Regions from separate parts of the Symbiobacterium sp. genome, predicted to be linked through region 1. Evidence: riboswitches for the same ligand, from Rfam matches in the RefSeq annotation. Region 1 holds a riboswitch; the other holds the start of a gene.

What was found. A riboswitch is a leader RNA that binds a small molecule or an ion and turns the genes downstream of it on or off. The one in region 1 is predicted to bind thiamine pyrophosphate.
Region 2: it holds a riboswitch for thiamine pyrophosphate, as region 1 does, so the genes downstream of both, thiT (energy-coupled thiamine transporter ThiT) here and thiD (bifunctional hydroxymethylpyrimidine kinase/phosphomethylpyrimidine kinase) in region 1, are expected to answer to the same signal.

Annotation. Positions count from the first base shown of each region.
Region 1 is NZ_JBFNEH010000028.1:35,758-50,336, reverse strand. Features, by position in the region: gene AB2385_RS10255 (DUF1294 domain-containing protein) at 559-852, opposite strand; gene AB2385_RS10250 (GNAT family N-acetyltransferase) at 1,331-1,804, shown strand; TPP riboswitch at 1,944-2,051, shown strand; gene thiD (bifunctional hydroxymethylpyrimidine kinase/phosphomethylpyrimidine kinase) at 2,169-2,999, shown strand; gene thiM (hydroxyethylthiazole kinase) at 2,996-4,411, shown strand; gene thiW (energy coupling factor transporter S component ThiW) at 4,408-4,932, shown strand; gene AB2385_RS10230 (long-chain fatty acid--CoA ligase) at 5,184-6,812, shown strand; gene AB2385_RS10225 (glutamate synthase-related protein) at 7,105-11,784, shown strand; gene AB2385_RS10220 (ammonium transporter) at 11,898-13,157, shown strand; gene asnB (asparagine synthase (glutamine-hydrolyzing)) at 13,295-14,579, shown strand, end outside.
Region 2 is NZ_JBFNEH010000009.1:7,999-22,577, forward strand. Features, by position in the region: gene AB2385_RS04470 (RNA polymerase sigma factor) at 1-77, opposite strand, end outside; gene AB2385_RS04475 (hypothetical protein) at 231-449, shown strand; gene AB2385_RS04480 (hypothetical protein) at 462-671, shown strand; gene ypeB (germination protein YpeB) at 784-2,193, opposite strand; gene sleB (spore cortex-lytic enzyme) at 2,205-2,897, opposite strand; TPP riboswitch at 3,029-3,135, shown strand; gene thiT (energy-coupled thiamine transporter ThiT) at 3,213-3,761, shown strand; gene AB2385_RS04500 (hypothetical protein) at 3,819-3,941, shown strand; gene AB2385_RS04505 (hypothetical protein) at 3,908-4,336, opposite strand; gene AB2385_RS04510 (hypothetical protein) at 4,430-4,840, shown strand; gene AB2385_RS04515 (aminopeptidase) at 4,842-5,777, shown strand; gene AB2385_RS04520 (hypothetical protein) at 5,867-6,139, shown strand; gene AB2385_RS04525 (hypothetical protein) at 6,204-6,647, opposite strand; gene AB2385_RS04530 (YceI family protein) at 6,806-7,336, shown strand; gene ychF (redox-regulated ATPase YchF) at 7,512-8,615, opposite strand; gene AB2385_RS04540 (Crp/Fnr family transcriptional regulator) at 8,752-9,429, shown strand; gene AB2385_RS04545 (cupin domain-containing protein) at 9,522-9,830, shown strand; gene AB2385_RS04550 (peptidylprolyl isomerase) at 9,958-10,821, shown strand; gene hemL (glutamate-1-semialdehyde 2,1-aminomutase) at 10,907-12,202, shown strand; gene AB2385_RS04560 (P1 family peptidase) at 12,237-14,246, shown strand; gene AB2385_RS04565 (tetratricopeptide repeat protein) at 14,431-14,579, shown strand, end outside.

The sequences.
Region 1 (14,579 bases):
CGATCGCCAGACCGGTACCGAGGAGGAGGGTGCCAATAACCACGGAAAGGCGCCGGCTATAGACGTCTGCTACCACACCTGTGGGAACTTCAAAGATGAATACGGTACATTCTAGTGCGGTCCCAACCAATACTAACGGAAATGGGGTTAACTCGACCTCGTTTATGTAGTAGACCGGAAGAAGGGTGAAAATCATGGCGAATCCGAAGGCGAGGAACCCTGTCCAGAGGTAGTAGACGGTTTGAGGTTTCAATCTAAGCATCGGGGGGTAAATGAGAAACCCTCCTATCTCTTATGTCCTGGGGCAACGTACACCTGGTGCAATGAGGTGAACGTGACAGCGACGTTATTGCTACGTAGCCTTGTTCCAAGCAAGAGAGGCACGACAGCAAGATCCAAAGGTTCCTGAATTATTAGTCGGCCGCCGGAGGACCTAACCAACTCCCATCATGCCAACACCACTTGACGGGACACGATCCCACGATAAGGGGAGAATGGTGCCACGACAATCGCAAGACTGCTTGAAGCCCCATCGCCCACGTGACGGGGGCCGAACCACTACCGGTTGCGGCCCCGGACCACCAGAGAGACCAACAGAAACTGGAGGAGGCAGGCGCCCACGTTGACCACCTGGAAGTACCACTTCCGGGTCTTGTGGTGAAACAACTGCATCCCGGCCACCGCACCGAACGGACCTCCGGGAAGCAGCGCACAGAGGAGGAGGGTCCGCTCCGGAATCCGCCACATGTTATGGGTCGCGCAGTACTTGTCGAGCCCGTAAGCGACGAACGTGGCCACCGCACAGACGGCAGCCAGCGCCACAACCATCGCCCACCAGTCGAGCCCTGCCATTACAGGTCGATCACCTCCACGGCGAGAAACGCCGACTCCATCGTCCCGGTCGAATCGGAATCCACGCGCGCTTCGCCTTCGACGGCCGGACGCAGGCCGCGCGGGCAGACTGGCCTGCTTCCATTCCACCTGTGAGGGGCTGCCAGAAACCGGCCGGAATGGCCGGGCTCGCCGGGACGTGGAGGAGGAGCACGACGTCCTCCTCATTCTCCCTGCGGCGGATCACCCAGCATTCGATGCTATGCCTGACTGGTTTACTCACCAACTGATGAGCCTCCTCCTGGTCGTGTGCGGAACTTGTGTGCGATAGGAAACGGTCATAAATATACAACAGTGTACAGCGCAAAGGGAGGGAACGTATGCTCTTTCACTGCGACGGTTCCTGCTGGACCTGAACGACACACCATTCCACCAACCCGGGTGCGAGCCCTCAGTGGTGGGGCGGGTGCGTACCGGGTGCGCGCCGGAGGATCAAGACATGCTGCAGATTCGGACAGCATCCCCACCTGACTACGAAGGAATGCTTGCGGTGGCCCGCTCCCTTCCCGAATGGTTCAACGCGCAGGGCCTCCGGGAAATGGCCACCGACCTCAAGACCCAACAGGGCTTCCTGGCCGTCTGCCAGAGCGGGGGCACAGACCGGGTCGTTGGCTTTGTCACGTGGCTCCCCCGATCGGCGGACGTCAGCCTGGTGGAACTGACCTGGCTGGGCGTGGACCCGCAGTTCCAGCGACGGGGCCTGGGCCGCTCGCTGGTCGACGCCGTGGCAGACCGCTGCCGCCAGATCGGCATCTTCGTCATGGAAGTCACGACCCTGGCGGACAGCGTGGATTACGCCCCGTATGCGGGCACCCGAGCCTTCTACCGCAGGATCGGGTTCCAGGACTGGCGAGTGGACAAGGATTTCTACGGCCCCGGCGACGACCGGCTGGTGCTGCGCAAGTACTTGTGAACGGTTACTGCGCCGGGCCCTCTGGCGGTGACCGCCGTCAGACGACGTTGGCCCGGGGCTGCGGCCTCACATCACCCCCGCGGCTGTCTTGACACCCTTTTTCCGCCGATGGTACGCTGTCAACAAGTGCATACTGGGTCCGATCCACTAGGGGAGCCCTCTTGGGCTGAGAACAGGTCTGCCGAGACCTGGACCCTTAGAACCTGAACTGGGTAATACCAGCGGAGGGAAGTGGACGGCCGGCCGTTCTGTCATCGTGCGGTCGCCTCCACGTTTCTTCGTAGGGGCGGCCTTTTTGTGTTCCGAACCCTCCCCCGGTCGGGCCCGGCGCACTGCCCATTCCAACAGAAAGGTGTGAGCGACCGTGACCCTGCCACGCGCCCTCACCATTGCCGGCTCCGACTCGGGCGGCGGCGCCGGCATCCAGGCCGACCTGAAAACCTTCACCGCCCTGCTGACCTACGGCAGCTCCGTGATCACCTGCGTCACCGCGCAGAACACCCTGGGGGTGACCGGCGTCTACCCCCTCACCGCCGACCAGGTGGCAGCGCAGCTGGACGCCGTCCTCTCCGACATCGGCACCGACGCGGCCAAGACCGGCATGCTCTACGACGCCTCCACCGTCGCCGTGGTGGCCGACCGGGTGCGGCGGTACGGCGTATGCAACCTCGTGGTGGACCCGGTGATGATCGCCAAGAGCGGCGCCCCCCTGCTCCTGCCCGAAGCGCAGGCCGCCCTGCGGGAGCTGCTGCTGCCCTTGGCGCGGGTGGTAACGCCCAACCTGTCCGAGGCGGAAGCCCTGACCGGCATGATCATCCGCACCCGTGCCGATATGGAAGTGGCTGGGCAGCGGCTCCTGCAGATGGGGGCACAGGCCGCGGTGGTCAAGGGTGGCCACCTGGAGGGCGACCTGGCGGCCGACCTGCTGATCGCCGCCGACGGCAGCCGGCTCTGGTTGGAGGCCGAGCGCGTCGAGACCCGGCAGACCCACGGGACCGGATGCACGTACAGCGCGGCCATCGCCGCCGGGCTGGCCCGGGGTCTGGAGCTGCACGAGGCGGTCCGCCTGGCCAAGGACTTCATCACCCTGGCGATTCGAAAGGCGCCGGGGATCGGCGCCGGCCACGGTCCCACCAACCACCTGGCCTGGCTGGAGGAAGGGCGCGTCCCGGCCCGTGGGGGTGGCGGACGATGACGGCGCTGCCTGAGCGGGTTCGGGAGCGGCGGCCCCTGGTGCACGCCATGACCAACTACGTCACCATGGACTGGGTCGCCCGGGGGCTCCTGGCCGCCGGAGCCCGTCCGGTGATGGCCCGGGACGGGTCGGAGGCCCCCCTCGTCGCCGCCGCGGCCGACGCCCTGGTGCTCAACCTGGGCACCTGGGGCCCCGATCTGCAGCAAGCGATGCTGGAGGCCGGGCAGGCGGCCGCCCGGGGCGGAATCCCGGTGGTGCTCGACCCGGTGGGGGCGGGCGGCATCGCGACCCGCACCCGTGCCGCCCTGGATCTGCTGGAGCGGGTGAAGGTGACCGCCGTCCGGGGCAACGCCGGGGAAGTCCTGGCGCTGGCGGGCGAGCAGGGGCTGGTGCGGGGCATCGATGGGCCGCAAGAGGCCCAGGGCCTGCGGCTGGAGCGGGCGGCCCGCGCCGTGGCCCGGCGCTTCGGCTGCGTCGTGGCCGTCACCGGCCCGGTGGACCTGGTCACCGACGGCCAGCGTACCCTGGCCGTGCGGGCGGGGCACCCCCTGATGGCGCAAATCCCGGGTGCCGGCTGCCTGGCGGCGGCGCTGGTGGCGGCGGCCCTGGCGGCGGGTGACGGCTCCGCGCCCGTGGAGGCGGCGGCGGAGGCGCTCCTCTGGGCCGGTTGGGCGGGGGAGCAGGCGGCGGCGGACGCGCGGGGCCCCGGCAGCTTCGCCGCGGCCTACCTCGACCGACTGGCCGGGGTCGAACTGCTGCCGGCGGGGCGCGTTGCACCGCCGCTTTCCGAGCGGCTGAGCCTGTACGTGCTGGTGAGCGGCACCACCCCGGCGGAAGTGGTGGAGGCGGTGCTGCAGGCGGGCTGCCGTATGATCCAGTTCCGCGAAAAGCACCTCCCGCTCGCCGCCCAGGTGGAGGCCGCACGCTGGGTGCGGGAAGCCTGCCGGCGGTACGGGGCGCTCTTCCTGGTCAACGACCGGGTGGACCTGGCGCTGGCGGTCGGGGCCGACGGGGTCCACCTCGGGCAGGACGACATGCCGGTGGCGGCGGCCCGGCGGATCCTGGGGCCGGAGGCGATCATCGGGGCCACGTGCGAGACGGCCGGGGAGGCCCGGGCCGCCGAGGCGGCCGGGGCGGACTACATCGGCGCCGGGCCGGTGTACGCGACTCCGTCCAAGGCCGACGCCGGCGCGCCTTACGGTCCGGACGTCGTCCGCCGGGTGAGCGAGGCGACCTGCTTGCCGGTGGTCGGCATCGGCGGCATCGGCATCGGCGGGGCAGCGCCCGTGATCGCGGCGGGGGCCGCGGGCGTGGCGGTGATCTCCGCCGTCGCCGGGGCGGCTGATCCCGGGGCGGCGGCCCGTGCGATTCTGGAAGAGGTCGAAAGCGCCAAGCGGGGGGGATGGACATGAACCGGACCGAACTCCTCACCCGGATGGCGATTCTGGTGGCGCTCGGCGTGGCTTCCTCCTACGTCTCGGCGATCCCGCTGTTCGGGGCGAAGCTGTTCCCGGCGCAGCACGCCATCAACGTGGTGGCCGGCGCCATGCTGGGCCCCGTCTACGCCGGGGGGGTGGGCCTGGGCATCGCCGTGATCCGCATCCTGCTGGGAAGCGGTACGCCGCTGGCGATTCCGGGGACGATCTTCGGCGCCGTGCTGGCGGGCCTTTTCTACCAGCGTACCGGCTCGCGGCTGGCGGCGATGGCCGGCGAGGTGATCGGCACGGGCCTGATCGGCGCGGTGGCGGCCTACCCGGTGGCGGTGCTGCTGATGGGCGATGCCAAGGTGGCCGCGGGCGGCATCGGCTTCTACATCCCCAGCTTCGCCGCCAGCAGCGCGGCGGGCGCCCTCATCGGCGGCCAGGCGCTGGTGGTGCTGCAGCGGTTCCGCCTCATGGCAGCGGAGCGGGCGGTTCACCGGAGCGGAACCTGAAGAACGGACCGGCAGGCCCACCGGGGGCTTCTCCCGGTGGGCCTGGTGTCTGTGGGTGCCCGCCCCCGGCCGGGTCCGCCGAGGTGGTGTGGCGGGTCGCAGCATGCCCGGCTGCGGGCGCAGTTTCATCGGAACAAGTAGCCAGAATAGTGGGTAATATCAGAAGGTCATCCGCAGGGCACGGCCAATAGGTGAAGAAACACTCCCGCCGCGCCGGCCAGCGGCGGGAAGAAGAGGAGGGGTTGTGACCGATGACCATGCGGCACCAGCTGACCCTGCACACCATGCTCGAGCGGGCACGGCGCTACTTCCCGGACAGGGAGATCGTCTCCCGCACGGGTGCAGGGATGTTCCGGTACACCTACGCCGACTACCACGAGCGGACCCGCCGGCTCGCGGCCGCCCTCACCCGGCTGGGCGTTCGGCGCGGGGACCGGGTCGGCACCATCGCCTGGAACCATCACCGGCACCTGGAAGCCTACTTCGCGGTGCCCTGTATGGGGGCCTCGCTGCACACCGTCAATCTGCGGCTTCCCCCGGATCACCTGACCTACGTGATCAACCACGCCGGGGACCGCGTGCTCCTGGTCGACCCGGACGTGGTGCCGCTGGTCGAGGCGGTGCATCCCCGCCTGGAGACGGTGGAGCACTACATCATCATGGCCGACGGGCCCCTGCCGGAGACCAGGCTTTCCCCGGTCCACAGCTATGAAGAGTTGCTGGCCGCCGCCTCCGCTGACTACCGGTTCCCCGACGACGTCGACGAGTGGGCGGAGGCAGGCATGTGCTTCTCGTCGGCCACTACCGGCCTGCCCAAGGGGGTCACCTATGCCCACCGGGCGATCTACCTCCACTCGATGATGGTCTGCATGGCCGACACCATCGGGATTTCGGAGAAAGACGTGTGCATGCCCGTGGTGCCGATGTTCCACGTGAACGCCTGGGGCCTGCCCTTCGCAGCCCTCTGGATGGGCGCCAAGCAGGTGCTGCCCGGTCCCCGTCCCGACCCGCACCTCCTCTGCCAGCTGATCCAGGATGAAAAGGTCACCCTGGCTGCCGGAGTGCCCACGGTCTGGATGGGCGTGCTGCAGGCGGTGGAGCAGAAGGGGTACGACCTCTCCTCCATCACCCGCATCGCCTGCGGCGGCGCGGCCCCGCCCCGGGCGCTGATCGAGGCGTACGAACTGAAGCTGGGTGTGCCGTTCCTGCACGCGTACGGCATGACCGAGGGGGCACCGGTCACCCACGTGAGCCGGCTCAAGTCCACGCTGGAGGATCTGCCGGCGAGCGAGCGGTACGCGAAGAAGGCGAAGCAGGGCATGCTCGTCCCGGGCCTGGACATGCGGGTCGTGAACCCGGACGGCGCCGAGGTGGCCTGGGACGGCAAGGGAATGGGGGAGATGGCCCTGCGCGGGCCGTGGATTGCCGGCGCCTACTACAACGATGAACGGTCGGCGGAGACGTTCCGGGACGGGTGGTACTACACCGGCGACGTGGTCACCGTGGACCCGGACGGCTACATGCAGATCGTCGACCGGATGAAGGACCTGGTGAAGTCCGGCGACGAGTGGATCTCGTCGGTCGACCTGGAGAACGCGATCATGGCCCACCCGCAAGTGGCCGAGGCCGCGGTGGTGGCGGTCTACCACCCGAAGTGGCAGGAGCGGCCCCTCGCCTGCGTGGTGCCGAAGCCCGGCGCCGCGCTCACCGCAGACGAGATCAAGGCGTTCCTGAAGGGGAAGGTGGCTGACTGGTGGATTCCGGACGACGTGGTCTTCATCGCTGAGGTGCCCAAGACCAGTGTGGGCAAGTTCAACAAGAAGGTGCTGCGGGAGAAGTACTGGCATCACCTGTCCACAGAACAGGCGCCCGCGGACTAGGGGTCGGCCGGGCGAGACGGAACGGCCCCGGAGGAGCCAGCGGCTCTTCCGGGGCAGCCTTTTGCCTGTGGCCAAGTTCTGTCGTGACGGTCGGTTCCCGGTGGATCTGTCTCTGGTCCTCGCGTTGATTGAAACCTCGCTGCATACCGATACCGAACTTGTATTTGGGCAGAGGCCGCACGCGCATTGACATTAAGTGGATGCCGCCCGTATACTGCAAAACACAATTTTCACATAGCGGGGGCGCTAACCGGCACCCCGGCGAGGAGGCTGCGAAAGAGGTGAGAGAGCAGTGCGGTTCGTGCTTAGCGAGCGCGACATCCGGCGGTACCTGGTGGAGAACGAGCACGACGCCTGCGCTCTCATGGCGGCCGTGCGCAAGGATGGATACCCGACGCATGCGGTCGTGGCGGACGCGCTGGCTGCCCTGGCCCGCATGGTCCACCGCTCGGGCGACGTCGACGGCGAGGGCGACGGGTGCGGGGTGCAGATCGACATCCCGCGCCGGCTGTGGGCAGCGCTGCTGCGCGACGCCGGGCAGGATCCGCGGCTGGTCGGGGAGCCCCACTTTGCGGTGGCGCACATCTTCATTCCCCAGCGCGAGGCGTACTGGTCGGGCCCCCTGAAGGAGCAGATCTGCCGGCGCATGGCGGCCGACGGCTTCCGGATTCTCGCCCAGCGCAGCGGGGCGGTCAACCGGGAGGCCCTCGGGGTGCGCGGACGGCAGGATGAGCCCGAGTTCTGGCAGGTGGCGGTGCTGGCGCCCGCCGCCGACCGGCAGGCGGCCGACAGGGCCTGCTTCCAGCTGACGGTCGCCCTGGAGGCGGAGACAGACCTGCACGTCTGCTCCTTCTCCCCCGACACGGTGGTCTACAAGGTGCGCGGGGATGCCGCCGTCCTGGCGGCCTACTACCCCGACCTCGGGGACCCCCGCTGCGAGAGCCGCGCCGTGTTGGGGCACAACCGGTACTCCACCAACACGGCCACCGCCTTCGAGCGGGTGCAGCCGTTCTCGGTGCTGGGGCACAACGGCGAGATCAACACCATCCGGGCCCTGCGGGAGCAGGCGCCGCTGGTGGGCATTGCCCTCCACCGGGGCGGCTCCGACTCGCAGGACCTCAACCGCACCGTCGAGGGGCTGGTCCATCTGCACGGCCTGACCCTCTTCGAGGCCATGGAGATGCTCTTCCCGCCGATCATCGGGGAGATCAAGCAGATGCCCGGGGCGCTGCAGGATCTCTATATGTACTACCGGCAGGCCTGGGGCCCGTTTGCCCAGGGGCCTGCGGCCATTCTCGCCCGCAGCGGCGACTACCTGGTGGCGTCGGTGGACGCCATGGGGCTGCGCCCCCTGTGGCATGTGGAAACCGAGGAGTGCCTCTTTTTCTCCTCGGAGCCGGGCATCGTGAACAGCGTCGACCTCGTGCGGGATCCGCGCCCCCTGGCGCCGGGCGAGAGGGTGGGGGTGATCCTCCCCCAGGGCTGCGAGCCGGAGCTGCTGCCCTACACCCGGCTGCAGGATCGGGTGCTGCAGCTCTCGCGGCAGCGTTTCCCCGCACCGGCGAGCTACCGGCGCTTCATCGCCGTCGGCGGGCCTGTGGAGGACGGTTGGACACCGCAGGCGGACGGGACGCCCGCCGCCCAGGGAAACGGCGTGCCGCCCGCGGCCGAACCCGGCCGCGCCAACGCCGGGGTGGAGCGGGACCGACTGATGGCCGCCATGGGCTGGAGCGCCGAGGACCTGGAGCAGGTGACGGCTATGGCCCGCACCGGTGCCGAGCCCATCGGCTCCCTCGGGTACGACGGACCGCTGGCCTGCCTCGCCGAGACGAGGCAGAACCTTGCCGACTACTTCAAGGAGTCGGTGGCGGTGGTCACCAACCCGGCCGTGGACCGGGAGCGGGAGATCGAGCACTTCTCCACCCGCGCGGTGCTCGGCGTGCGCCCGCCCATCCACCTGCGGGGCGAGGACGACGCCCGCAGCCTGGCGGCGACGCGGGTGGAGCTGGGCATCCCGGTGCTCCTGGGCGGAGAGCGTGCCGAACCGCTGGTTCCTCCGGCGGCCGGCCGCCGGCTGGCCCGCTCGGCCGGCACCTGGCTGCTCCCCGACCTGCTGGCGGCGTTTCAGGCCGGCTCCCCCGGCGCGGTGCAGCGCATCGCCCTGTACTTTACACCCACCGAGCCGCTGGCGCAGGCGCTCGCCCGGCTGGCCGCGGAGGCCGTGGAGGCGGTGCAGCGCGGCGCCCAGGTGCTTCTCCTGGACGACGGCGACGCCCTCGTCGGCGACCGGCACTGGATCGACCCCCACCTCATCCTCTCGGCGGTGGACCGGGCGCTTCACGCGGCGGCGCAGGCAGATGGCCGGCACCGCCTGCGACGGCAGTGCTCGCTGGTGCTGCGCTCCGGTGCGCTCCGCTCCCTGCACGACGTGGTACTCGCCCTGGGCCTGGGGGCCGACGCCGTCAACCCTTACCTCATGCTGGAGGCCGCGGCCCAGGCCGGACCTGCGCCGGAGGAGGGACTGGCCAACCTGCTCTCCGCCCTCCGCAAGGGGCTGGAGAAGGTCATCTCCACGCTGGGCATCCACGAGCTCAGGGGCTACGCCCGGTGCTTCAGCCACGTCGGGCTCCGTCCGGAGGTGGCCGCTTACTTCGCCACCGGAGGGTTTCTGGGTTCCGAGGAGGGCGGGCTCTCGCTGGCCCGGCTGAAGGCAGACGCGCACGAGCGCTACCAGGTGGCCGCAGGACAGGGCAGCGGCAGGCTGCCGCGCACCTTCCGCTTCTGGCCCCGCCTCTGGAAAGCCGCCGGCGAGGCGGCGGCCGACGGCAGCAAGTACGCCGACTACCTGGTGCGGCTTGGGAAGCAGGAGCGGGAGACCCCCGTCTGCCTGCGCCACCTGCTGGACTTCCGGCCGCACGGACGGGAGCGCCCCCTCACGGCCGAGGTGGATACCACCATTGAAGGCTACCGCTACCCGATCACCATCTCGGGCATGTCGTTCGGCTCCCAGGGCGAGACGGCCTTCCGGGCCTACGCCGAGGCGGCCCGGCGGCTTGACATCGTCTGCATGAACGGCGAGGGCGGCGAGATCCCCGACATGGTCGGCCGGTACTGGCGCTGGCGGGGACAGCAGGTGGCTTCCGGCCGGTTCGGCGTCCACGCCGAAATGCTGAACGGCAGCCGCTTCATCGAAATCAAGATCGGCCAGGGGGCGAAGCCCGGCGAGGGCGGCCACCTGCCGGGGGCCAAGGTCTCGGCCAAGGTCGCCCGGGCGCGCAACGCCACCGTGGGGGTCGACCTGATCTCGCCTTCCAACAACCACGACATCTCCTCCATCGAGGACCTGGCCCAGTTGGTGGAGGAACTCCGCACCGTCAACCCGCTGGCGAAGATCGTCGTGAAGATGCCCGTCGTCCCTGGCATCGGCACCATCGCGGTGGGCGTGGCCAAGGCGGGCGCCGACGTGGTGGCGCTCTGCGGCTACGACGGCGGCACCGGGGCTGCCCGCCAGCACGCCCTGCGCCACGCCGGTCTGCCGGTGGAAATCGGGGTGCGGCAGGCCCACCTCGCCCTCGTGGCGGCAGGGATCCGTGACCGGGTGGAGATCTGGGCCGACTCGGGCATGCGCTCGGGCACCGACGTGGTGAAGATGATGCTGCTGGGGGCCAACCGGGTGGGCTTCGCCACGCTGGCGATGGTGGCCGTCGGCTGTACCATCTGCCGGGGCTGCCACCTGGACACCTGCCACGTGGGCATCGCCACGCAGATCGAGAGCTGTGCGGAGGCGCGGGCGAGGGGCCTCAGGGCCTTCGTGCCCCGGGTCTACGAGGAGGCCGTGGAGCGGCTGGTGACGCTTTTCACCTGCGTGGGGGAGGAGGTGCGCCAGCTCACGGCCGAGCTGGGGTTCCGCCGCACGCAGGACCTGGTGGGGCGGGCGGAACTGCTCTGGCAGGCGCGGGGTCTGGGCAGGGTCGACCTTTCCGGGCTGATCGCCCCCGTGCCCTGGGAGGTGCCCGCCGTTCCGGCGGCCGAACGGGTCCCTGTCCGCCGGTACGCCCGCAGCGAACTGAGCCGGGAGATCGCCGCAGTGGCCGCCGGCCGGGCCCGGGCCGGGGAGTCGGCGGTCTGCCACCGACAGGCCGGCGTCACCGCCCGCGACCGCATCATCGGCACCGCCGTGGCCGGCGCGGTGGCCCGGGCCCGGGTGCGTCCGGACGCGGCGGAAGCACGGCTGCCCGACCTTCCTCCGGATTTCGCCGCACAGATCGAACTCGCGGAGGGCTCCATCGCGGGCAACGGCCTCGCCGCCTTCTCCACCGGCGCCGTCTCCGTCCGGGTGCAGGGCGGCGCGCAGGACGGCGTGGGCAAGGGAATGCTGGGCGGACGCGTCGTCATCCTGAAGCACCGGAACCGGAGGGGGCAGTGGGTCAACGGGGCGGTCGGCAAGTCGTTTGCCTACGGCGCCCAGCGCGGGCTGTTCGTCGTGCAGGGCGACGCCGACGCCCGCTGCGGCATCCGGCTCTCCGGGGCCGACCTGATCCTCGGCGGCCGCATCCGGGAGCCGCTCCGGGACGACCTGGGCTCCATCGGCACCCGGGCCAACCTGAAGGGGTTCGCCTTCGAGTACATGACGCAGGGGCGCGTCGTGGTGCTCGGCGACCCCGGGCCGTGGATCTGCTCCGGGATGACCGGCGGCGTGGTCTACGTGCGCCTTCAGCCGGAACTGGGGCTGGACGAGGCGGCGCTCCGGCGGCGAATCGCCAAGGGGGCGCGCGTGCAGCTCACCCCTGTCGGGGAGCAGGGGGAGAAGGACCTGACGGAACTCCTGTCGGTCTACCACCGCATCCTCTTGGAGGCCCGGCAGCCCGAGGAGGCGGCCGAGGTCATGGGCCTCATGCTCGACTGCGGCCGGCATTTTGTGGCGCTCCGGCCGGCGGGGCAACAGGCTGATCCCGGCATCAGCACAGAGTAGCGTGCCGGGGGGTCAACGACACGATCACGTTTTCACCCGTCAGGCAGCGGGTGATCATCCTGTCGCCGAGACCGGAATGCGGTATTCGGCAGGCACAAAGGAGGGCTGGAGCGATGAACCTGGATGGATGGACTGTGGGGATCGATTCGGCGTGGACGATGGTGGCCGCCTCGTTGGTCTTCTTCATGCAGGCGGGGTTTGCGATGGTGGAGGCCGGGTTCACTCGCTCCAAAAACGCCGCGAACATCGTGCTCAAGAATCTGATGGACTTCGTGGTGGCCTCTATTGCCTTCTGGGCAGTGGGCTTCGGGCTGATGTTCGGGGCTGATGCCGCCGGACTGATCGGCCTCGGCGGCTTCGGGTCTGCCGAGTCCCGCTTCCTTCACCTGGGTCTGGCGATTCCGTTCTTCGTGTTCCTCTGGTTCCAGACCACGTTTGCCGGCACGGCGTCGACCATCGTCTCCGGGGCGATGGCGGAGCGCACCAAGTTCTCGGCCTATCTGCTCTTCAGTGCCGCCATCACGCTGCTCGTCTACCCGGTGGTGGGCCACTGGATCTGGGGCGGCGGCTGGCTCGCCCAGCTGGGCTTTGTCGACTTCGCCGGTTCGACGGTGGTGCATTCGGTGGGCGCGTGGGCCGCGCTGGCGGGCCTGATTTTCCTGGGTCCCCGCATCGGGCGCTACGACAAGCAGGGCCGGCCGCGGAAGATCGTCGGCCACAACCTGGTGCTGGCAGCCCTGGGGGTGTTCATCCTCTGGTTCGGCTGGTTCGGCTTCAACCCGGGCAGCACGCTGTCGGCTACCGACCCGAACATCGGCCGGATTGCGGTGACCACCAACCTGGGTGCGGCCGCCGGCGCCCTGGCGGCACTGCTCAGCGCGTACCTGCGCACTGGCATCTGGGAGGTCGGGGCCGCGCTGAACGGCGCTCTGGCCGGCCTGGTGGGCATCACCGCCGGCACCGCCTTCGTCTCGCCGGCCGCCGCCATCGTGATCGGCGCCGTGGCCGGGCTGCTCCTGGCCCCGGGCACGGCCCTGCTGGAGCGGTTCCGGATCGACGACGCCGTGGGCGCCATTCCCGTGCACGGCTTTGCCGGGTTCTGGGGCACCCTGGCGGTGGGGCTCTTCCATGAAACGCAGGGGCTGCTCACGGGGGGCGGGCCGCAGTTGCTGGGCATCCAGACCCTGGGTGCGGCGGCGGTATTCGGCTATAGCTTCACGGCCTGCCTGTTGATCTTCGCCGTCATCAAGGCGACCGTGGGGCTCCGGGTCTCCAGGGAGGAGGAGCTCTCCGGCCTGGACACCGAGCACGGCGTGCGGGCTTACCCCGACTTCCAATCCGTGCCGGTGCACTCCCATACGGGCGACGACTAACCTGCGTCTCCATGCCACGTGCGGCACCGCTGCCGGGGGCGCCCCTGGCGTGCTCTAAGGGGGAGATCCCGCCGCCGGCGAGTACCATGGAGTATTCAGCCGGTGTGTTCAGCCGGTACGGGGGGACAGCACAAGCGATGTGTGGCATAGCCGGTTGGGTCGACTGGGAGAAGGACCTCTCCCAGCACGGTCCGGTAGTGGAAGCGATGACCGCTCCGCTGGCTGAGCGGGGTCCCGACGCCGGGGGTACCTGGCTGTCCGCGCACTGCGCGTTCGGTCACCGGCGCCTGGCGGTGGTGGACCTGGTCGGGGGTGTGCAGCCCATGGTCCGCCGCCGGGGAGACCGGACCTACGTGCTGGTCTACAATGGGCAACTGTACAATACGGACGAACTGCGGGCGGAGCTCACGGCCAGGGGGCACGCCTTCACCACGCAGTCGGATACCGAGGTTCTGCTGGTCGCCTATATCGAATGGGGGCCGGCCTGCACCGAGCGCCTCAATGGCATCTACGCCTTCGCAGTATGGGATGAGGCCGAGCAGCGGCTCTTCCTGGCCCGCGACCGGTTCGGCGTCAAGCCGCTGTTCTACAAAGAGATGGGCCGGAGCTTGGTGTTTGGGTCTGAGCTGAAGGCGCTGCTGGCGCACCCGCTGGTCAGGCCGGAGGTGGACGCGGAAGGGCTGGCCGAGATCCTCTACCTGGGGCCTTCCCGCACGCCCGGCCACGGCGTTTTCCGCGGGGTGCGGGAGCTCCTGCCCGGGTACTGGCTGATCTACGACCGCCGCGGCCTGCGGACGCAGCCCTACTGGCGGCTGGAGAGCCGGCCCCACACGGACGGCCCGGCGGAGACGGCAGAGCGGGTGCGGGAACTCCTGCGCGCCGCCGTCCACCGGCAGCTGGTGGCCGACGTGCCGGTGGCCACCCTGCTCTCCGGGGGCGTGGACTCCAGCGCCATCACCGCCTTTGCCGCCGAGGTCTTCCGCGCCGAAGGGCGAGGGCCGCTTCACACCTGGTCCATCGACTACGCGGGCAACGACCGGCACTTCCGGGCCCACGCCTTCCAGCCCGACCCGGATCGCCCCTTCGTCCAGACCATGGTGGACACCTTGGGAACCGTTCACCACGACGTCATCATCGACACGCCCGAACTGGTCGCGGCTCTGACCAAGGCCACGCTCATCCGGGACCTGCCCGGCATGGCCGACGTGGACGCATCGCTCTACCTCTTCTGCAGGGAGATCAAGAAGGGGGCCACGGTGGTCCTCTCGGGCGAGTGCGCGGACGAGGTCTTCGGCGGTTACCCATGGTTTCACCAGCCGGCCCTCCATGCGGGCGGCTCCTTCCCCTGGGTGCGCTCGCTGGCCGAGCGGACGGCGCTGCTGCAACCGGGCGTGACGGGCAACATCACGGCCGACGAGTACG
Region 2 (14,579 bases), on a different contig from region 1:
ACCGGAACCGGGTGCGGGCGCTGGTCAGGTTTGCGGGTAACCGGCACCTCAGAGAGTGCTGCGTTCGCTCCGGCCATCTGGAAATGCCTCCCCTCACGGCAACGCTATGTAAACCCTGTACGAGAGGTAAACAACGTTTGGTCTGGCTAAACTCTACCACATGTGTTTGCCGAAAGTCAACAGGGTTTGCCACGAGAAAACGAGATTTTTTAAGGCGGAAGTTACGTTAAATGCACCGGACCCAGATGGTCAACCCGTCGGGCGGGGCAGACTACCGGCGGGAGGTGTTGCCGATGAGCGAGCAGCCGCAGGGTTGCACCGGCGAGCGGTGCAAGGTTCCCGGCACGTACAGCTGCGAGTCGGGCCACAAGCAGTTCTACAACGAGGGTGACCCGTTCGGCCCGTGTCCCGAGACGGGGCGGGAGACCCGCTGGGTGCGGGTCACCTGAGGGGGGAGCCGGATGCAGCCTGATCCGCGCGTCACTCCCAGGGGCGACACCGTGTCCGACCGCCCCGTCCCGGACCGGCTCACCGCCCAGCGACTGGCCGGGGAGGTGGCGGCCGAGCTGGGCATCGACCTGGACGGCGACGCGGCCGCCGGCCTGGACCCTGGCCTTGTCCGCCGGTACGAGGCGGAGACGCACAGCCCCGACCGGCGGGCGGGCCACTGACCCACCCGCACGCGGCGGCCCCCGGAAGCGCACGGCTTCCGGGGGCCGCGGTCCCACTCCGGGGCGGTATGGGGGTCGGGGCACCGGGCGGCGGTGTGGTCCGGGGGAACCGCTAGAGCGTGAAGGTGCCTCCGTCGGCCTCGATCAGCTGGAGGATCTGCTCCTCTGCGCCGGTCTCAGCGTTGATGTAGACCAGGAAGATGTCTTCCCCCATTTTCCCCTGGAACTCGTACGTCAGGTGCTCGCCGGTACCCGCCAGGTCGGGGATGAGCGCCAGCTGGACCCGGCTCACCTCCAGGGAGGGGTTCAGACCCGCCCTGGCCTGATCAGCCGTGAGGCGTGGCGCAGGCAGCGTGCGCTGCCGGTGGTGGGTGAGATACTGCCGGGCGTCGAACCCCAGCACCTCGCCGTTGTCCAGGGCCACCTTCACCTTGGCCTGGTCGGGGTAGACGATCACGTCGCCCTGCCGCAGGGCGTAGGCCACAAAGGCGAGGCCGTCCTGCACCTGCGCGAAGGTGGGCACCATGTCGGGGTAGCCCACCCGCGCGAGGAACTCCTGCCCGATGGCCTTGGCCTGCTCCAGGTCCAGCGTGGGGCTGCCGAGCACGCGCTCGGTGAGCAGGCTCACCAGGTGGCCGCCCTGGCGGGTCATCTCCACGGTGGCCGTGTACGTCTGGCTGCTCGTGCCTGCCGGAGCCAGGCGGAAGGTGTAGGTTGGAAGGTTCCCTTCGACCTCCGCCACCTCGACCGTGCGGTAGCGCGCCAGGTCTGGCAGGAGGGCCCGCAGCCGCGCCTCGGCTTCCTCCCGGGTGACCGGCCCGCCGGTGAGGGCCGGGGGCGTCTGGCTGACGTGGTCCGAGAAGGGGCCGTCGTAGATGAAAACGGGCATCTGCTCGAATCCGGTGGCCATCTGCGCCCAGCCGCCGTCCAGAAGGGCAGCCACGGCCGGGCTCTGGGTCGCCTCCGGGTTGAAGACCGGGTTTTCGGGCATGTGCAGGAGGGCAGCGAGGCTGAACTGGGCCGGCCGGTGCCAGCGGAAGCCGCCCCGGTTGTACTGCGTCAGAATGGCGTTCAGCTGCTGGTAGAGGTTGGCGGACTCCCGGCGGAGCCGCTCCAGTTCGGCCCGCTCCGCCTCGGTCATGGACCGGCCGGCGGCCTCGTCCCGCAGCAGCGACAGCGAGAAGTCGCCCACCTGCTGCAGGAACTTGCCCGTGGCGGTGGAGACCTCGGCCGGAAGGGGCAGCGAGGAGAAGGCCGTGAAGGCCGCGGCCGCGTGCCGGTTCACGTCGGCCATGTAGCGCATGTTCTGCCGCTCGCTGCCCGTGGCGAGCCCCTTGGCCAGCATCGTCTGAATCTGTTCCACGTGATGGGCCATGTCGACGAAGCTGCGCTGCCGCTCCGCCTCGAGGGCGTTGGCGAGCAACCGGTTGTGCTCGTTCAGGTGGTAGGTCCAGGCCGTCCACACGGCCAGACCGAAGGTGCCCAGGAGGCTGACGGCCAGCCAGGTGACCACTCGACGCACGGCTGATCCCCTCACTTGGCGAAGACGTGGTTGCCGATCCGCTTCACGATGGGCCGCGACCAGATCCAGCCGCTGGAGGCCTTGGCCGGGTTCCAGAAGAACAGGGCGCCGCCGGTCGGGTCCCAGCCGTTCAGCGCGTCCTCCGCCGCGCGCACCGCACTGGCGGTGGGCGCCGCGTAGATCGTGCCGTTGGTCACGGACTCGAAGGCGTGGGCCTGGTAGACCACACCCGCCACCGTGTTGGGGAAGCGGGCGTCGCGCACCCGGTTGAGGACCACTGCGGCCACCGCCACCTGTCCCTCGTAGGGCTCGCCCCTGGCCTCGGCCGAGACCACCCGGGCCAGGAGGTCGCGTTCGGCGGCGCGGCTGCCGGCGGTGGCACCGGCGGTTGCGGCCGCGCGGGTCGACGGGGTGCCACCCCAGTAGCCCAGCGCCGCCCAGGTGTCGGGCCCGACGATGCCGTCCACGGCGAGCCCGTTCCGCTGCTGGAAGAGCCGGACGGCGGCGTAAGTCTGCCGCCCGAAGATGCAGTCCACCGCCCCGGTGTAGTACCCCCAGGCCTTCAGCCGCCGCTGAGCCACACAGACGTCTTCGCCGCGGCTCCCCCAGCGCAGGGTGGACCGCGTCTGGGCCCCCGCGTGCCACGGGAAGGTGAGGAAGAGAAGCAGGGTGAGCAGGGCGATCACAACGCCGCGCTGCTTCATCCTTCGCCGCCTCCTCTGTACGGTTCTCCCTCTGCCTTCCTAACGTGCCACCCGCGGGGCCGGAGTATGCCGCCCAAGGTATTGTCTGCCGGGGGAAGGGGCGGTATAGTAAAGGCAGCATCATACTGGCCGAGAGCCGCTAGGGGAGCCGTGAAAACGGCTGAGAACCGGGGTGTGCCCCGGGACCCTGTCACCTGATCCGGGTAATACCGGCGTAGGGAAGCGAGCCTCGCGGGCATCCCGTCCGCAGCTCGCTGGGCTGCGGTTTTTTCGTGCCACGAGATGTCGAGTCTGTTCCTAATGGAGGTGCCCGATATGTCTGATGCACGGGTCCGTCTGCGCCGTCTGGTGGAGAGCGCGGTCCTCATCGGGGCGGCGGTGGCGCTGTCGTTCGTGAAGGTGTGGGAGATGCCGCAGGGCGGCTCCGTCACCCTCGGCTCCATGGTGCCGATCATCCTCATCGCCCTGCGCTACGGCACGGGCTGGGGCGTGACCGCCGGCGCCGTGGCCGGTGTGCTGCAGTTCATCATCAAGCCCGAGTTCTACCATCCCATCCAGGTGCTCCTGGACTACCCGGTGGCCTTCGGCGCGCTGGGGCTGGCGGGGCTCGCCCGGGGGCACGCCCGGCTGGCGCAGGCCTGGCTCGGCTCCCTGGCCATCGGCGGCCGGTTCCTGGCGCACCTGGTCTCCGGCGTGGTCTTCTTCGCCGAGTATGCGCCGGCCGGCCAGAGCCCGTGGGTCTACTCCGCGATCTACAACGGCACGTACCTGTTGCCTGAGGCCGTGCTGACCGGCGCGCTGCTCATGGCGCTGCTGCCGGCGCTGGAGCGGGCCTTGCCCACCGGGGTGCACTCCACGCAGTAGCGCCCGCTCCCCACCGCCCTGCCCGTTCGTCATAAGGAGGAGGGGAGGTCGGAAGGGATGCGGGTACTGCGCAACCCGGCCGTGCTGGTGGGGCTGGCCATGGCAGTGCTGTTCGCGGTCGTGTGGCTGGTGGGCTACCTGGCCGGCTACTCGGGCGAACTGGAAACGTTCACGCCCTGATCCGGTTCCCGGCCCGCGGCGCGGCGGCGCAGCCACGGCACCCAGCGGGCGATGGTCCGCTCCGACTCCCGGCCCAGGCTGAGCGCCACCGCCTCGCCGTCCGGCCCCTGCCGCACCACGTCTTCCGGCCGGGGGTAGAAGGCGAAGACGGAACGGCCGGGCGCCGTGGGGTCCGGAAACACGCAGTATGGGTAGTAACCGTTCGGATCGAAGGTTTCGCCCCAGCCCTGGGTGTCGGGCGTGTCCGGCTCGTGGGCCAGGGCGTAACCCTCTCGCTGAAGTTGGACAGAGAGCTCGTGGGGGTCCACCGCGAAGGGCAGGTGGACCCACACCTGTCCCTGCTCCAGGGAAACCTGGTAGGTGTGCCCGTCCACATTGACGAGGCTGTGCGGCAAGGTTCATCCCGTCCTTTGCTGCGCGGCTTTCGCACGTAGCATGCCCCGCCCGGGGCGGCAGCGCACCGGGCGATGCGGAGAGAAGGGTGATCGGTGGAGAGTCAGGAGCCCGTCATCTACATGCCCGCCGAGGCCGGGACCGCGTTTGCACCCGACGGCCGCAAGCTTGTCTTCTTCTCGGTGCCCGAGCTGGACGTGATGATCAAGCAGGTGCTGGCCGCCAGCCCCGACCAGTACACCTACCGGTGGGGTTACCACCCCGGCGAGCGCCTGCACGTGCTGCTCTTCGGGTGGCCCACCGGCCACGGCGCCGGGCTGGCGATTCCCGAGGGCGCAGGCGATGCCGTCCTGAACTTCATGCTGGGCACCAGCGACGTCTACATCACCTCCCAGCCGCTGGGGGAGCGTCTGGAGGGCGACGCCTCTCCCGAGGGCATCGACCGGATCCGCTTCGGGTTTACGGTCTACCTGCCCAACGTCAAGTTCAAGCCGGAGGCTACCTGAGATGGCAGCGGGCTGGGCGGAGACCGTGTGGCGCGAGAGCCTGGGCCTGCGGCCGGGCGAGCGGGCACTGATCCTGGCGGAGCCTGCGCTGGCCGGTGCTGCGGCGGAGCTGGCCGAGGCGGCCGAATCCTGTGGGGCCGGCAGCGTGGCGCAGGTATCCCTGCCGCGCCCCCGGGGCGGGCTCCAGGTGGTGCCGCACGGGCTGGCCGGGGCCGTGGCGAGTGCGGACGCCCTGGTCTCCCTGCGGACGGGCCTCCACCTGGAGCACGAGGATGCGGCGATGCGGGCCGCACGCGCCGCCTTCCGGCTGGCGGGGCGCGGGCGCTGGGCGGTCCTGGCGCAGGTGGATGCCGAAACGCTGGCCGTCACCTTGGGCCAGGGGCTGGACGAGGTCGAACGGAAGGCCGCAGCCCTGGCCGACCGGATGCGGGGCGCCACCGGAATCCGTCTGACGGCGCCCGGCGGCACGGACCTGCGGCTTTCCTGGGAGGGGCGGCCGGTGTGCGCGGAAACCGGCCGGATCCGCAGTCCGGGGAGCATCGGCAACCTGCCCCCGGGCGAGGCCTACGTGGCGCCGCACGAGACCCGGTGCGACGGGCGGCTGGTCGTGGACGTGGCCCTGGGCGACATCCCGCTGGACCGGCCGGTGACGCTGACGTTCCAGCGCGGCCGGGTGGTGGAGGTGAGCGGCGGCAGCGCCGCGGCCGAACTCTGCCGCCGCCTGGGCGATGATGCCTGGGCGTGGACCATCGGGGAGTTTGGCCTGGGCGCCAACCCCCACGTCGTACCCTGCGGCCGCGTCGCCCTGGCGGAGAAGGCGCTGGGCACCGCACACGTGGCGCTGGGCGGCAACCGGGCGTTCGGCGGCCGCAACCCCGCCCCCACGCACTACGACTGCGTGATTGCCGCGCCCGAGGTCCGGTTCGTGGGCGCGTAAGGCCAGGGGCATGGTTGCAGTGCGCGTGGCGGCGTGCCGCTCGGATGCCTGGAATGCGGCCACGCGTCAAGCACGTGGGGGGAGTCTCCGTGCCTGATAAGGGGTCGTGGGTCGGGGCCGGTCTGTTCTTCCTGGCGGGCTCACACCTGGTGGCCGCAGCTGTGATCGCGCGCTCCTTGCTGCTGGCCGCACTGTGGAACGCGAGGACCAACTTCGACATGGCGATCGGGGAGAACCAAGTGCCGGCTTTCCTTTACGGCTTCGCCTGGGTCGCGTTCGGGCTCTCCGCCGTGGCCCTGCTGTGGCCCTGGCTCAGGAAGACCCTGGCCGAGTTGGCAAGGGCACTGAAGGCGCCTGAATGAAGAGGGCGGCCCGCCGGAGACAGGCGGGGCCGCCCTCATCATTGGTTCCGTGGGCCGCAGCCGGCTACGCCCGGCCGTCAGGGTTTCCCAGCTCCGGGTTGCCGGGATCGGGGCTGCCGGCGTCGGCCGCACCGAAGAGGCCCACGTGACCCAGCCCGAAGCTCGGGGTCGGGGCATCCTCCGCGGTGACCTCGGCGGTTTCCGGGCCCGGTATGTCCAGGACCGTTGGCAACTGGCCCAGGAGCTGGCCGGAGACCTGCAGCAGCCCGTGGATGGCCGGCAGCACGTTTTCCAGCGCCGGCTCGATGATCGCCGTCCACGTCGCGACCAGAGGGTCGGGCACGTGATGCTCGTAGGGTTGCCAGGCCACTGGGGCGTACCAGGGCTCCGGTGTCATGGGGAACGGGCCGGCCGCCCAGCCGGGGGGCGGGGCGCCCCAGCCCGTCAGGGGCTTGCCGGCGTATGTCGTCCACGGCCGCGGGCCGGGCGATGGGTACGGATAAGGCATGGGCGTCACACCTTCCTGAGGGGTCTCTCCCATACTATGGGCCGCCTCGGCTGAAGGGTGTAGGGCGTCGGCCGTACCCGTTGACCTGTTGACACGCACTAACAGTATGGAGACGCACGGGCTTTGTGCCCGACCAGTATGAGAGAGGGGTGACGAGAGTGGCGAAGAGCGTATGGGTGGTGGATCCCTCGCACAGCCTGGTGGAGTTCACGGTCCGGCACCTGATGATCGCAAGGGTGAAGGGGCGCTTCACCCAGTTCGAGGGCCGCATCGAGGCCGACCCCGAGAACATCCCCGAGGCGACGATCGAGGGCACCGTCACCGCGGCGTCCATCAACACGGCCGATGAGGCGCGGGACAACCACCTGCGGTCGGCCGACTTCTTCGATGTGGAGCACTACCCCAACCTCACTTTCCGCAGCACCCGCATCGAGCGCCACGGCGACGGCTACAAGATGACCGGGGATATGACCATCCGGGGTGTCACCCGGCCCGTCACCTTTGACCTGGAGTACCTGGGCACGGCCAAGGATCCCTGGGGCAACGAGAAGATCGGCTTCGCGGCGACCGCCAAGATCAACCGGAAGGACTTCGGCCTCACCTGGAACGCAGTGCTGGAGACCGGTGGCGTGTTGGTGGGCGACGAGGTCAGGATCGAGCTGCAGATTGAGGCAGCCAAGCAGGCCTGATCGCAGAGGCGTGTTCCTGGACATAATAGAGAAAAGCGTGACCCGGCGTGAAGACTCGCCGGGCCACGCTTTTCTCTGCATCCGTCCCGCTTACCCGCCAGGCGAGGCCGCCCGCGCAGAGAACGGCACCGTCGCCCTGACGTTCCGGGACGGCCCGTCTTCGCGGCGAAGCGGATTACACGTTGAACCGGAAGGTCACCACGTCGCCGTCCTGCATCACGTAGTCCTTGCCTTCCAGCCGCACCTTGCCCGCCTCACGGGCGGCGGCCATGGAGCCCGCGGCGACCAGGTCGTCGTAGGCCACCACCTCGGCGCGGATGAAGCCCCGCTCCATGTCGGAGTGGATCTGGCCCGCCGCCTGCGGAGCCTTGGTCCCCTTGCGGATGGTCCAGGCCCGCGCCTCCATCTCGCCGGCCGTGAGGAAGGAGATCAGGTTGAGCAGGCTATAGCCGTGCTTGATCACCCGGTCGAGGCCCGATTCGGCGAGGCCCAGCTCGGCGAGGAAGGCCGCCCGCTCCTCCTCCGAGAGCTCCGCCAGTTCAGCCTCGATCCGGGCCGACACGGGGACCACCTCGCTGCCTTCGGCGTCGGCCAGCTCCTTCACCCTGGCCACGGCGGGCAGGGCGAACGGGTCGGCCACAAGCTCCTCGGCGACGTTGGCGATGTACATCACCGGCTTGGCGGTGATGAGGTGCAGCTCCCGGAGCACCTTGGCCTCGTCCTCGTTCTGCAGGGCCACGCTCCGGGCGGGCCGGCCGGCCTCCAGGGCCTCCTTCAGCCGGACCAGGAGACCGTACTCCACCTGCGCCTCCTTCACGCCTGCCTTCGCCGCCTTGGCTGCCTTGTCAAACCGCTTCTCCACGGTCTCCAGGTCGGCGAGCGCCAGCTCGAGGTTGATGATCTCGATGTCCGAGATGGGGTCCACCTTGCCGCTGACGTGGGTGATATTGGGATCTTCGAAGCAACGCACCACGTGGGCGATGGCGTCGACCTCTCGGATGTGGTGCAGGAACTTGTTCCCCAACCCTTCGCCTCGGGAGGCGCCCTTCACGAGACCGGCGATGTCGATGAACTTGATGGTGGTGGGCACGATGCGCCCCGAGTTGAACATCTTCGCCAGGACGGCCAACCGGGCGTCGGGTACGTCTACCACGCCCACATTGGGCTCGATGGTGCAAAACGGGTAGTTGGCCGCCTCGGCGCCGGCGCGGGTGATGGCGTTAAAGAGGGTCGATTTGCCCACGTTGGGCAGGCCCACGATGCCGATGGCGAGTCCCATGGAAAGTCCCCCTCTCTTAGACACCCTAACGATTATACTGGATCATTCCCAGGGGCTGCAATTGCGGTAGAAGGGGAATGTACACCGCGTGTCGTACTCTCCGGCACTGGCGTCTGCACCAGGAGGTGATCCGCGCGTGGCGGACCTGGAGTTCCTGCGGAGTCTTTCGCTCTTCAGCGGGCTGAGCGATGAGGAACTGGCCCGCGTCGCAGCTATCGCGCGGGAGCGCCACTACCGGAAGGGCGCCTTCCTGTTCCACGAGGGCGATCCCGGCGAGGCGGTCTACTTCATCAAGCAAGGCCGGGTCAAGGTTTCCCGGGTGTCCGTGAGCGGCCAGGAGCAGGTGCTGCGTGTCTGGGGGCCCGGACACGAAATCGGGCTGGTGGTGCTGGCCGACAAGGCGCCGTATCCCGCCACCGCCCAGGCCACCGAAGACTCGGTGCTGATCGCCTTCCGGGTGGACGACCTCTGGGCCCTGATGCCCGAGAGCCGCACGCTGGCGGCCAACGCCTTCTGCGCGGTGGGCCAGCGGCTCAGGCTGGCCCAGGATACCGCCCACGACCTGGCGGTGCACTCCACCCACGGCCGGCTGGCGAGCCTCCTCCTGCGCCTGTCCGAGGAGCAGGGGAGCAAGACCTTCACCCTCGGTCTCACCCACCAGGAGATCGCCGGCATGATCGGTACCAGCCGCGAGACGGTCACCCGCGCGCTGGCCGACTTCCGGCGTACTCGCTGCATCGCGGTCCAGAACGAAACGGTGACCATCCTCGACGAGCGCAGGCTCCGGGAGTGGATGGGCGACCCGTCCGTGTGACCGATATCACCGGCGACCGGTGCGCAGACGCACGGCTCAGGCCCGCCGCGGCGGGTAGACTAAAGGAAACCGCTGCGAGGAGGGTGACGGGCATGCAGGTGAGCCTGATCCACCGGGACCGGCCGGCCCCCGGGCAGGTTTCCACGCAGATCATTCATAGCTGTCAGGACATGCGGGTGATCCTGCTCGCACTCAGTCCCGGCAGCGGGCTGCCCCCGGCGAACAGCTCCTCCACGGTGAGCCTCCAGGTGGTGAACGGCCGCTGCGAACTCCTCTCGGGCTGCGAGTGGGCCCCTGCCGAGGCGGGAACGATCTGGTTCTACCCGCCGGGGGAGCCCTACGGCGTTCGGGCGACCGACGCGCCGGCCCTGGTGCTGGCCACCTTCGCACCCCGGCCGTGACGGGCTGACCTGGTGGTCCCGCGCAGGCTGCGGTTGGCAGCGAGCCCGAACTGCGTTACCATACGAATGTAACCCCATGAAGCTTGACGAGAAGGAGCGAGACACCTTGGCGAATGGAAATGGCCGAATGACCACCATTCTGGCTGTCGCGGCAGCGGTGGTGGTGGCCGGTGTGGGCGGGTACTTCCTCGGCACCCGCACCGGCGGGCCTGCAGACGGGGCAGACATCGTGGCCACGGTGAACGGGGAGCAGATCACCCGGGCCGAGTTGTACGAGGAACTGGTGGAGGGGCACGGGTCCAGGACGCTGGACAACATGATCACCATGCGCCTGGTGAACCAGGAGGCGGCGAAGGCGGGCGTGCAGGTCACCGCCGCCGAGGTTCAGGAGGAGCTGGACTCCATCAAGGAGTCCCTCGGCGGCGAGACGATGTACCAGTACTACCTGCAGTCGTACTTCGGCATGACGGAGGGCCAGTTCGAGGACTACCTGCGGATGCAGATGACGGCCACCCGCATTCTGGAGAAGCAGGTGGAGCCCGACGACGCCACGCTGCGGCAACACTTCGATGAGATGCAGGCCTCCGAGGAGAGCCGCCAGATCATCGCCCGCCACATCCTCGTGGGAACCGAGGAAGAGGCGAAGGCGATCAAGGCCCAGCTGGACGCCGGTGCGGACTTCGCCACCCTGGCCAAGGAGAAGTCCACCGACACGGCGACCGCTGCGAAAGGCGGCGACCTCGGCCTCTTCGGCAAGGGAACCATGGTCGAGGAGTTCGAAAAGGTGGCCTTCGCCCTGAAGGACGGCGAGATCTCCGACCCCGTCAAGACCAGCTACGGCTGGCACATCATCCAGGTGAACATCCCCGAGTTCGAACGCGACAAGGACAAGATCAAGGAGCAGTACGTGAACGAGCAGGTGAGCCAGCGGCTGTCGTCGTGGCTGACCGAGTTGAAGAACCAGGCGCAGATCACCAACACGCTCGGGTAGTGGCGTTTCCATCGGGCCAGGGGGCATCCTCTGGCCCGTCTTGACATGGAACGAAAGGAGAATCTGGTCAGGAGGGTGCATTCGGATGCCGTTGGATCTGAGCAGGAGCAAGGCCTTGTTCGAGGCCTCGCAGCGGGTGATTCCCGGCGGCGTGAACAGCCCGGTGCGCGCGTTCCGCGCCGTGGGCGGCACGCCCCCCTTCATCGCGCGGGGCTCGGGCTGCCTCCTCTACGACGTGGACGGCAACGCCTACATTGACTATTGTCTCTCCTGGGGGCCGCTGATCCTGGGCCACGCACACCCCGAGGTGGTGGCGGCGCTGCAGGAGGCCGCGACCCGAGGCACCTCCTTCGGCGCACCCACCGAGCTGGAGCTGCGCATGGCGGAGAAGGTGATCGAGTGCCTGCCGTCGGTGGAAGTGGTGCGCATGGTGAACTCGGGCACCGAGGCCACCATGTCGGCCATCCGCCTGGCGCGGGCGTACACCGGCCGTACGAAGGTGATCAAGTTCATCGGCTGCTACCACGGGCACCACGATGCGATGCTGGTGCGGGCCGGCTCGGGCGCGACCGACCTGGGCGTGCCCGACTCGCCGGGGGTGCCGGCGGCCGCGGCGGCGGAGACGATCAGCGTACACTATAATGACCTCGCCGGCGTGGAGGCGGTCTTCCGGCAGTTCGGCGAGCAGATCGCGGCGGTGATCGTGGAGCCCGTGGCCGCCAACATGGGGCTCGTGCTGCCGGAGCCCGGCTTCCTGGAAGGGCTGCGCCGCATCACCCGGGAGTACGGCGCCCTGCTCATCTTCGACGAGGTGCTCACGGGCTGGCGTGTGGCCTACGGCGGTGCGCAGGCCTACTACGGCGTCGACCCCGACCTCACCACCCTCGGCAAGGTGATCGGCGGCGGACTGCCGGTCGGCGCGTACGGCGGCAAGCGGGAGATCATGGCCCTGGTGGCCCCGTCCGGCCCCGTTTACCAGGCGGGCACCCTCTCGGGCAACCCCCTGGCCATGACGGCGGGCCTGACCACCCTGGAGGTGCTGGGCCGCCCCGGCAACTTCGAGCGGGTGGTAGCCCTCACGGAGCGGCTGGTCAGGGGCCTGAACCAGGTGCTGGAGGAGCTGGAGCTGCCCTACCGCGCCCGGTCCGTGGGCACCCTCTTCGGCCTCTTCTTCACCCCCGAGCGGGTGGTGGACTACGCGACGGCCCTCACCGCCGACACCCGCCTGTTCAGCCGGTACCACCACGCCATGCTGAAGCGGGGCATCTACCTCGCCCCCTCGCAGTTCGAGGCGGGCTTCATGAGCCTCGCCCACACCGAGGCGGAAATCGACGCGACCGTGGCCGCGGCCGCGGAGGCCCTGCGGGAGGTGCGCGGTTAGCCGCGGCGGGCGTTCACGCAACAGGAGGGAGGCGGTGACGGTGCAGCGCGCGGCGCGCTGGCGCTTGCTTCTGATCGTGGGCATCCTGGCGCCTGCCGCGATGGGCGCCGTGGGGCTGTTGCTGGGCAGGCTGGCCACCGGGCGATTTCCCGACCTCCTGCACCTGCCCTCCGGGCGTGCAACGCTGGCCGGTCTGGCGGCGGCCGGCCTCTCTCTGGGCGTGGTGAGCCTCGCGGCCCGCCTCAGCGACCGGCTGGAGGAGGCCCTCCGGCGCACCGGCACCCGGGCCGGCGAGGAGGCGCTGCGGCTTGCCGGCTACCCGGTGATGCTGACGCTGGTGACCACCTCCGCCCTGGGCGAGGAGATGCTTTTCCGCGGCGGCCTCCAGCCGCTGGTGGGGCTTCTGCCCGCGGCCTTCCTGTTCGGGTTCAGCCACGGCGGCTGGCAGCGGGAGAACTGGGCCTACGTGGCGGTGGCCACGCTCTCAGGCACGATCTTCGGCAGCGCTTACATTCTGACGGGTGACCTGTGGGCGCCCGTCATCGGACATGCCATCCACAACTGTCTCTCCACCCTGCTGCTGGGACGGCGGGTGGAGGTTTCGTGGCGGGGCCGCCTGCCGGTGATCCGGCTGGTTCCGGAGGAGCCGGAGGTCGAGGACCGGCCCCGCGAAAAGGAGGTGCCTGCGGCGATGTTTCCCAGCCCCTACCCGCCCCGGCCCACGGCCCGAGAACTGGGCCTGGTCACCGGCCGCCTCGAGCCCGGGCCCAACAACGACATCTGCGACGTCCCGGGCGTGCGGGTGGGTCACGCCACCCGGGTGGAAGGCGAAGGCCCGCTGGTGCCCGGGCAGGGCCCGATCCGCACCGGGGTGACGGCGATCCTGCCCCACGGGGGCAACCTGTTCCAGCAGAAGGTGCCTGCAGGGGTCTTCGTGCTCAATGGCTTCGGCAAGGCCGTGGGGCTCGCCCAGGTGGCCGAACTCGGCACGCTGGAGACGCCGATCCTGCTCACCAACACGCTCTCCGTCTTCCAGGCGGCGAACGAACTGGTGAGCTACATGCTGGAGCAGAACCCGGAGATCGGCATCACCACCAGCACCGTCAACCCGTTGGTCGGGGAGTGCAACGACGGCTTCCTGAACGATGTTCAGGGGCGGCACGTGACGGCGGCGATGGTGCGGGCCGCCATCGAAGGCGCATCGGGGGGTCCGGTGCAGCAGGGCGCCGTGGGCGCCGGCACCGGCATGGTCTGCTTTGGGTTCAAGGGCGGCATCGGCTCGGCTTCCCGGCGGGTGGACCGGTACGTGCTCGGCACCCTGGTGGCGGCCAACTTCGGCCGTCGCCCCGACCTGCTCGTCCACGGGGTGCCCGTGGGCCAGTGGCTGGAAGAGGAGGAGCGGGCCAGACGGGAGCAGGAGGAGGATGCGGGGCAGCGAGGCGAGCGGCCGGCGGATGAGGCGGCGCCGGAGGCACCGGTCGGCGAGCCGCTTCCGGGTGCGCTGCGGCCCGACGAGCCCGTCGGTGAGTCGCCGGCCGGCAGCGCTCAGGTGGATGAGTCCGCCGTCGCGCCGCCTGCGGGAGAAGCGGAGCCTGACCAGGCGGCCCCTGAACCCCCACCGGAAGAGGAAGCCCGGTCCGGCCAATCCGAGCCCCCCGAGCCGCCGCCGGGGTCGGTGATGGTCATCATCGCCACCAATGCCCCGGTGGACGCCCGCCAGCTCACCCGGCTGGCGAAGCGCGGCGCCATGGGCCTCGCCCGGGTCGGGTCCAGCGCGGCCAACGGCAGCGGCGACTTCGTGCTGGCCTTCTCCACGGCGAACCGGGTCTCCCACCGGTCTGACTACCCGCTGCGGGCGACTACCCTGCTGCGGGACGATTCCCCCGTGATGAACGACCTGTTCCGGGCCGCCGTGGAGTCGGTGGAGGAAGCGGTGCTGAACGCCCTCTTCACGGCGCAGACCGTGGTCGGACGCGACGGCCACGTGGCGCCGGCGCTGCCCGTCGAGAAGGTGCTGGCCTGGGTCCGCTCGCCGCGGCCGTGATAGTATCAAAAATCTATTGCGACTTGAACGAACCTTCTTGTGATCGTTTTCGTATATGAGGTTGGGGAACGCAGACCCTGCAGGCGACGATGTTCAACACCGTCGAATTCCGTTGCCGCACGTGGCTTGCAACGCACGCAGCCTGTGGCTTCCACCCAGAACAGAAGGGGATGGAGAACACAGAATGGTTGATGCGTTGGCCCGCCTCATGGAGGAGGGCAGGTTCACGCGGTGCATCGACACGGCGGATCAGATGCTTCGGCAGGGCGGCTGGTCACCCGTGCAGATGGCCGCCATCCACCTGATCAGCTGCCGCTGCCGGCTGCAGCTGCA